One region of the Erythrobacter sp. LQ02-29 genome, then DNA from elsewhere that is predicted to be linked to it. Evidence: predicted binding sites of a transcription regulator. Region 1 holds the regulator's gene; the other holds the start of a gene.
What was found. The regulator LexA, encoded in region 1, represses DNA repair genes until DNA is damaged. The targets are predictions, from matches to a motif close to GTTCCNCNCTTGTTCT.
Positions count from the first base shown of each region.

Region 2: a site for LexA is predicted at 2,202-2,217, ahead of MKP08_RS01755 (toprim domain-containing protein). Genes of this name have one in related genera too.

Region 1 covers NZ_JANCNT010000001.1:2,260,439-2,263,851, forward strand. Annotated here, with positions in the region: gene MKP08_RS11175 (molybdopterin molybdotransferase MoeA) at 1-1,044, shown strand, start outside; gene lexA (transcriptional repressor LexA) at 1,127-1,813, shown strand; gene MKP08_RS11185 (ComEC/Rec2 family competence protein) at 1,857-3,413, opposite strand, start outside.
Region 2 covers NZ_JANCNT010000001.1:362,039-365,451, forward strand. Annotated here, with positions in the region: gene MKP08_RS01750 (strawberry notch family protein) at 1-1,122, opposite strand, end outside; gene MKP08_RS01755 (toprim domain-containing protein) at 1,198-2,112, opposite strand; gene MKP08_RS01760 (lytic transglycosylase domain-containing protein) at 2,251-2,835, shown strand; gene MKP08_RS01765 (thermonuclease family protein) at 2,900-3,413, shown strand, end outside.

The sequences.
Region 1 (3,413 bases):
TCCGCCGACCTCTCCGCCATGGATGGCTACGCCGTCGCCGGAAACGGTCCATGGCGGATCGTCGGTGAAAGCCGGTGCGGCGCGCCGTTCGACGGCTCGCTGACCAGCGATCAGGCCGCGCGGATATCGACCGGTGCGATCATGCCGCGCGGCGCCGATGCCGTCCTGTTGCAGGAGGATGCGGCCCGCGAGGGCGATACCCTGTCGGCCAACGACCGACCCCATGCGCGCCATATCCGCCGGCGCGGGTTCGACTTCGCGGAAGGCGACACGCTGCTGCACGCCGGGTCGCGCATCGGTGCCGCCGCGATCGCCCTCGCGCGCTCCGGCGGTCACGCGACCCTCGAAGTCGGAACCATGCCGAGGCTCGCGCTGCTCGAAGGCGGCGACGAGCTTGCGAGCGATCCCTCGCAATGCACAGAGCACCAGATACCTGCCAGCAATGCCGCCATGCTGCGCGCCATGGCATCGCACGTTCCCTGCTCGGTCGCGGTCGAGGATCCGATCCCCGACCGCATCGATGCTCTGGTCGAAGCTTTCGAACGCCATTCCGATGCCGACCTGCTGGTGGTTTCGGGCGGTGCCTCGGTGGGCGACCACGACCTGGTGCGCCCCGCGCTGGAGCGAGCCGGGGCGCAGATCGCCTTCTGGCGCGTCGCCATGAAGCCGGGAAAGCCCCTGATGGTGGCGCAGCGCGATCGTCAGCTGGTGCTCGGCCTGCCAGGCAACCCCGTCTCCAGCTTCGTCACCGGCCTCCACTTCATGCTGCCTGCTGTGCGCAAGCTGGCCGGTGCGGCGCATCCGGTTGCCAAGCCGCTATTGCTGCCCCTCGCGGAAGAACTCGCCGGTGGCGGCCCGCGGCGCGAGTTCCTCCGGGCACGATGGGATGGCGAGGCGCTTCATCCGCTCGGTCAACAGGATAGCAGCGCGCTGGAGGCACTGGCCGGCGCCGACGCACTGATCGACCGCCCGATCGACGGCGAACGTCTGCGCGCCGGATCGCTGGTGCCCGCCTATTGGATCGGAAATGGCGCTTTTGCTTGACGGCGCTCTATCTGTTTCCTAATTGTTCCACATTCGTTCGCCGATAGGCGGATGATTGGAACAACGATGCAGGAGCCTGTCCATGCTCACCGCCAAGCAGCACGAGCTGATCCGCTTCATCCAGCAGCGGCTGGAGAAGACCGGGATTTCCCCGTCGTTCGAGGAGATGAAGGAAGCCCTCGACCTCAAGAGCAAGTCGGGCGTGCATCGCCTGATCTCCGCCTTGGAGGAACGCGGCTTCATCCGCCGCCTGCCCAATCGCGCGCGGGCGCTGGAAATTCTCAAGCAGCCCGAGGATGCGGTTGGCGGTGGTACCCCGCAGGCGGCGAACGATGTGGTCACTTCGGCGAAGGCCGCGTCCGCCAAGGCACCCGAACCTGCTAACGACGTCATCGAGATTCCGCTGCACGGGCGCATCGCGGCAGGTGCGCCGATCGAGGCACTGGAAGATTACCAGAGCCTGCCGGTCCCGGCGGCGCTGCTCGGCCCCGGCGATCACTACGCGCTTGAGGTATCGGGCGATTCGATGATCGAGGCGGGCATCTTCGACGGGGATTACGCGTTGATCCGGCGGACCGACACGGCCCGCGATGGAGAGATCGTGGTTGCACTGGTCGACAACGAGGAAGCGACGCTGAAGTATCTCCACAAGGACAGCGGCCGCATTCGGCTGGATCCGGCAAACTCCGCCTATCAATCGCAGGTTTACGATTCGGCCCAGGTCCAGGTGCAGGGTCGGCTCGCGGGGCTCCTGCGGCGCTATCACTGAGGGTTTCCGGCCGAGCGTGCGTCTACGCGGTACGCGCTCGGGATCAGTTGTCTCGCGGCGCGCGCCACCAGCCATGTTCGCCCTGCCCGTCGGCCACCGTGGCCACGCGGCGGTCGTCGAGATAGAGCGCCAGACCCCCGCTACGGCTGAGAAAGCGCCGATCGGCCAGCAACCAGCGGGGGCGGCAGGTATAGGGCAGGTAGCGGTCGGCCACGACGATATCGGCTCTCTCGCATGCGGCGGCCAGCGCTCTTTCGGACACCAGATCGCGACTGCGCGCCATGAGGATGCTCCAGTGCCGGTCCCCTCGGTCGAGCTCGACGGTGCAGAAATCGCGGCTGCATCGCGCCAGGGCCGAATGGTCGATGCCGACCGTCTCCGCTCCCCTGCCGCCGAGTTCCACCAGCGTGTCCCGCGCATACCCGGAGCGCCCCTCGCGCAGCATGACGAGCCTGCCCTCCTCGTCCGCGATGCCCACATTGCGGCCATCCCGCCCGATCAGGATATCGGGCGCAGGCGTCATCACAAGAAGACCGAGCGCCAGGGTCACGGGCAGGAGGCCAAGCAATCTGCCGCGACCGCTCCACAAGGCGAGCCACAAGCCGCCCAGCACGAACAGCGCGATCGTGAGACCGCTCATTTGCGGGGCAAGCTTGACCGCCCCCGGCTGCGAAGCGGCAAAGTTAGCAATCGCCAGCAGCAGGTCGAGCGACCAGCCCGCCAGCCACCACACCGGTCCGCCCAGCCCCACCAAGTCAAGCACGAGCGCGAGCGCGATCAGCGGCATGCTGACGAAAGTGGTCAGCGGTATGGCGAGAACATTGGCGAACGCCCCGTACAGACCGGCCCGATGGAAATGGAACAGCACGATCGGCATCAGCGCAATCTCGATGACGAAGCCCGTCAGCAGCAGCATGGCAAGGTGCCGCAGGAACCGCCTCGCCATGCCCTCGTCGCGCGGTGCGAGGAAGCGCCGGACCGGTCCCGTATTGTGAAGCGCGACGAGGGCAATCACCGCGCAGAAGCTCATCTGGAAGCTCGGCCCGACCAGCGCCTCCGGCCATGCCAACATGACCACACTCGCGGCGACCGCGACCATGCGCAGGCTCAGCGGTTCGCGCCCCAGCGCCAGCGCCAGCAGCACCAGCACTGCTCCGACGCAGCTGCGCACCGTGGGCACCTCGGCCCCGGTCAGCAGGGTGTAACCGATCCCGGCCGAGGCCCCCACGGCGGCAGCCATCACAGGGAGACGCACGCGCAAGACGAGCCACGGCCACAAGGCCAAGATGCGCAATGCGAGGAAATAGGCGGCAGCGATCACCGCGCTCACATGCAGACCGCTGATCGAGAGCAGGTGCGTCAACCCGGCATCGCGCATCGCGCTCTCGTCCCGCTCGGCGATCGCACCGCGATCACCGCTCGCGAAGGCCGCTGCGATCGCTCCTTCCGATCCGCTCAACTGCCCCCTCACATGCTGCGAAAGATGCCGCTGCGCGCGGCTGAACGGACCGGCCTCGCTTTGGCCCACCGACAAGATCTCGATCTCCCCTATCACCGAGCCCGTCGCGGCAAGCCCTTCGAACCAGGCCGTTCGCGCGAA
Region 2 (3,413 bases), 1.9 Mb from region 1:
TACCGGCGCGGGGTCGGCCAAGACCGAATAGGCAAGATTGGTCGCATTCGCCCTGGCTGCTGGTGTCGCGGCGAACGGCGCCACCGGCCGAACCGGCGCGCTTTGGGTCGAAGTCTTGCAAACGAGGCGCACTGGCTTGCCGAGCGGCAGGCGATTGATGTTGGCGGAGGTCTGTACGCGCGGCGGAAGCGCAGTGATAAGCTCGTGGAGCGAGATGAGGTCGGCAGTATCTTCGGTGATCGCAGGCGAGGACGCAGTCGGCGTCTTATCGAACACAACCAGACGAACGGCGATCCCCGTCCCTGTCCGACGAAACATCTGCTGCAAGCGGACATTGAGCAGGAGCGATGCTTCGTCCTGTTCCTTGGCGAAGGTTGAAGCGTCGAAGCCTTCGGGCATGATCGCGACTATCCTCGCCCCAGCGGCTGACGCCCGAATTGCACTGCGCAGGTGGCGCTGCGCCGTCTCACCATCCCTGCCGCGTTCCTGGCTGCGGGCGAATGGCGGGTTCATCAGCACGGCCGACGGAACAGGGCCGCGAAGCAGGTCGGCGATCAGTTCCCCGTCATGCGCGGTGATCGGGGCCGCAGCGAAGATGTGGCCTAGGCTGTCTCGTCTTGCCGGATCGATCTCGTTGAGGAGCAGCGAGGCCTTCCGGACGCTGCCCCATAGGGCAAGCGCACCATTGCCGGCGGACGGTTCGAGCAGCGTGTCGTGCGCAGAGATAGCTGCGGCCCCTGCCATCAGCCAGGTCAGCATTGGCGGGGTCGAGAACTGCTGGAGCTCGACCTGTGCCTCGCTGCGAACATGCCGGGGCGGTAAGGCTGCTTTGAGCCAGTCGAACCGCGCTTCGGCTTCGTGCACGTTCGTCGCCAGATCGATCCGTGAGGACTCTCGCAGCCAGAGCAGTGCGCCGATCTCGACCGCGTTGTTGTAGTCATCGATGGTCCAGGCGCTTCCCCAGTCCATGACGCCGGTTTCCTCGGCGAACAGGCCGGCGATATCGGCGCGGGAAAGGTGACGTCCCGAAGCGAGAAGCTCGGCAATCCTGGCGCCGACGGCGTAAGCCAATGGCACTGACGACTGTTGCTCGCCGGCGGGAAACAGGTCTGATTGAAACATGGCGATTCGTCCTCCTGATGAGGGCATCGGGACACGCCCTCTGCCGGATCAGGAATTCGAGAAGCTCTCTCTCCTCTACCGCGCCGCTTTGCGGCGCAGCCATGCTGTAAGTTCATCGTTCCAGTCGGTGTCGCGTGAGTGTGGTTTGCGAACGTGGATCGTCCGCCCATCGCGGGCATAAGCGGCCAGGCCACGCGACGCGGCCAGCTCGCCGCCAGCATCGTGATCGACGAAGAGGTGAAGCTCGGTCACGCTCTCAGGCACGCTGACGAGACCGAAGCGCTCATTACCCAGGGTCGCCCAGACGGGGATGCCGGTGAGGGCATAAGCCGACATCGCGCTCTCGATACCCTCGGCGAGGCCGAGCTTCCCGGATGCCGGAGCGAAGAGGCGGACAGCAGCTTCACCAAGCGCGCCGAGCGCGCGCTTCGGCTTGTCGAAGCCAGCCTTGGTTGAGGCCTCGCTCGACAGGAACGTGCGGTGGATGGCGATCGAGCCCTCGTCGAGGCTGACTGCCGCGATCATGGCGGGCAGAAAGCGAGTGCGTCCCTTCGGACCAAGCGGCGTTCGTGGATGGAAGCGGAGCGCCGGAGATGCGGCGAGGATGCCGCGGCTTTCAAGATATGCCTTTGCCGGACTGGCACGCAGTGGCTGTGCATCGCGCCAGATCCTCAGCGCTACCGCCGAGGGTTTGCGGGTGCTGGTCGATTCGGGTTCGTTGGTGATCGCAGAACCTGAAAAAAGCGCCGGTGCCTCGAAACCTTCACGCGCCAGAGCAGCCAGCACGCTCTGCTGATCGCATCCCGCGAAACAGTGGAAGAGGATGGCCTGTCGGCCGAGCGACACACCGAGTGACGGCGTGCGGTCATCATGCGCGGGGCAACAGGCCATGCCCTTTGTGCCGGACCATTTGCCCCCTCGCGATTCGCAAATGCGACGGGCGGTCTCGGCAAGCGACCGGTTGGGATGAGTTTGGACAGATAGGGACATGCGAGCTCCTCAGCATGCAAAGTGGCCCCCTCATCAGCGTTCCTCTCCTCTCCCGAAGGCAGGCATCCACAGGTTTCCTACAGGCATATGTTCTCTTTATGTTCCATTGTGATTCGAATCAATGGAGCACCACTCGAGATGACCTCTCTCAATTGTCGGACCGCGATAGCGGTCGCCTGCCTGGGGATGATCGCGACCTCCTCCCAGCAAGTCCGCGCCCAGGATTTCACCCTGTTCGAGCACGCGATCGTTCCGCCGAAGACGGACCAGCAGCCGGCTAGACAATATCTTCCTGCAATCTACCCGGCCGGGCCAGCAGACGTATCCTACCGGGAAGGCCTGTATATAGCGGCGATAGCCGAGGCTGAACGCCGCTACGGGCTTCCGACCAACCTGCTTCGTGCTCTTATCTGGGCTGAGTCCCGCTTCAATCCGATGGCTGTGAGTCCAGCTGGTGCTGCCGGGCTTGCTCAGCTTATGCCAGCCACGGCGCGAGAACTGGGCGTCCGGAACCGTCATGACCCTCTTGCATCGATCGACGGTGGCGCCAGGTACCTTCGCGACATGTTGGACCGGTTCGACGCGGTCCACCTGGCCTTGGCTGCTTACAATGCGGGCCCTGGTGCCGTCTCCCGATCACGCGGCATTCCGAAAAATGGTGAAACGCCGCAATATGTCCGGACTGTGTTGGGACGTTGGCAAGCAATTGGTACGTACAATTGACGAAACTACCTGATTTCCGGCTATTGTCTGAAATCATGTGCCGGAATGAAGACGGACAACGCTAGTGAGTGAGACCCCCGGTGAGCCGTTCGACTTTCGCAAGGCGTTGAAGGCACAAAAGCGCCGGAAGCTGAGAAAGGAGATCGCATTGGGTTTGGGAGCATTCGCGATTGTATTTGCTGGAGGGATGCTGGCATTCACCTGGCCAGTCCATGATGCCAATCTTGCTAACGACGATCAGCAGCCGCAGGCTTTATTCCAGCAAGCGAGCTCCCCACAATTCGACATCTGCGGATCGATCCGGCGCACATGCGTCGTGGATGGAGATACTTTCTGGCTTGATGGCGTGAAGATCCGCATTGCCGACATCGACACTCCCGAGATCAGCGAGCCTCGTTGCGACTATGAGTACCAACTCGGCATGCGTGCGACGCACCGCCTTGTCGAGTTGCTGAATGCCGGGCCCTTTGAACTGAGGACCATCGGGAACAGAGATGAGGATCAGTACGGTCGCAAATTGCGGGTTGTTACGCGCGGCGGCCGCTCGCTTGGCGATCAGCTGGTCAGCGAAGGCTTGG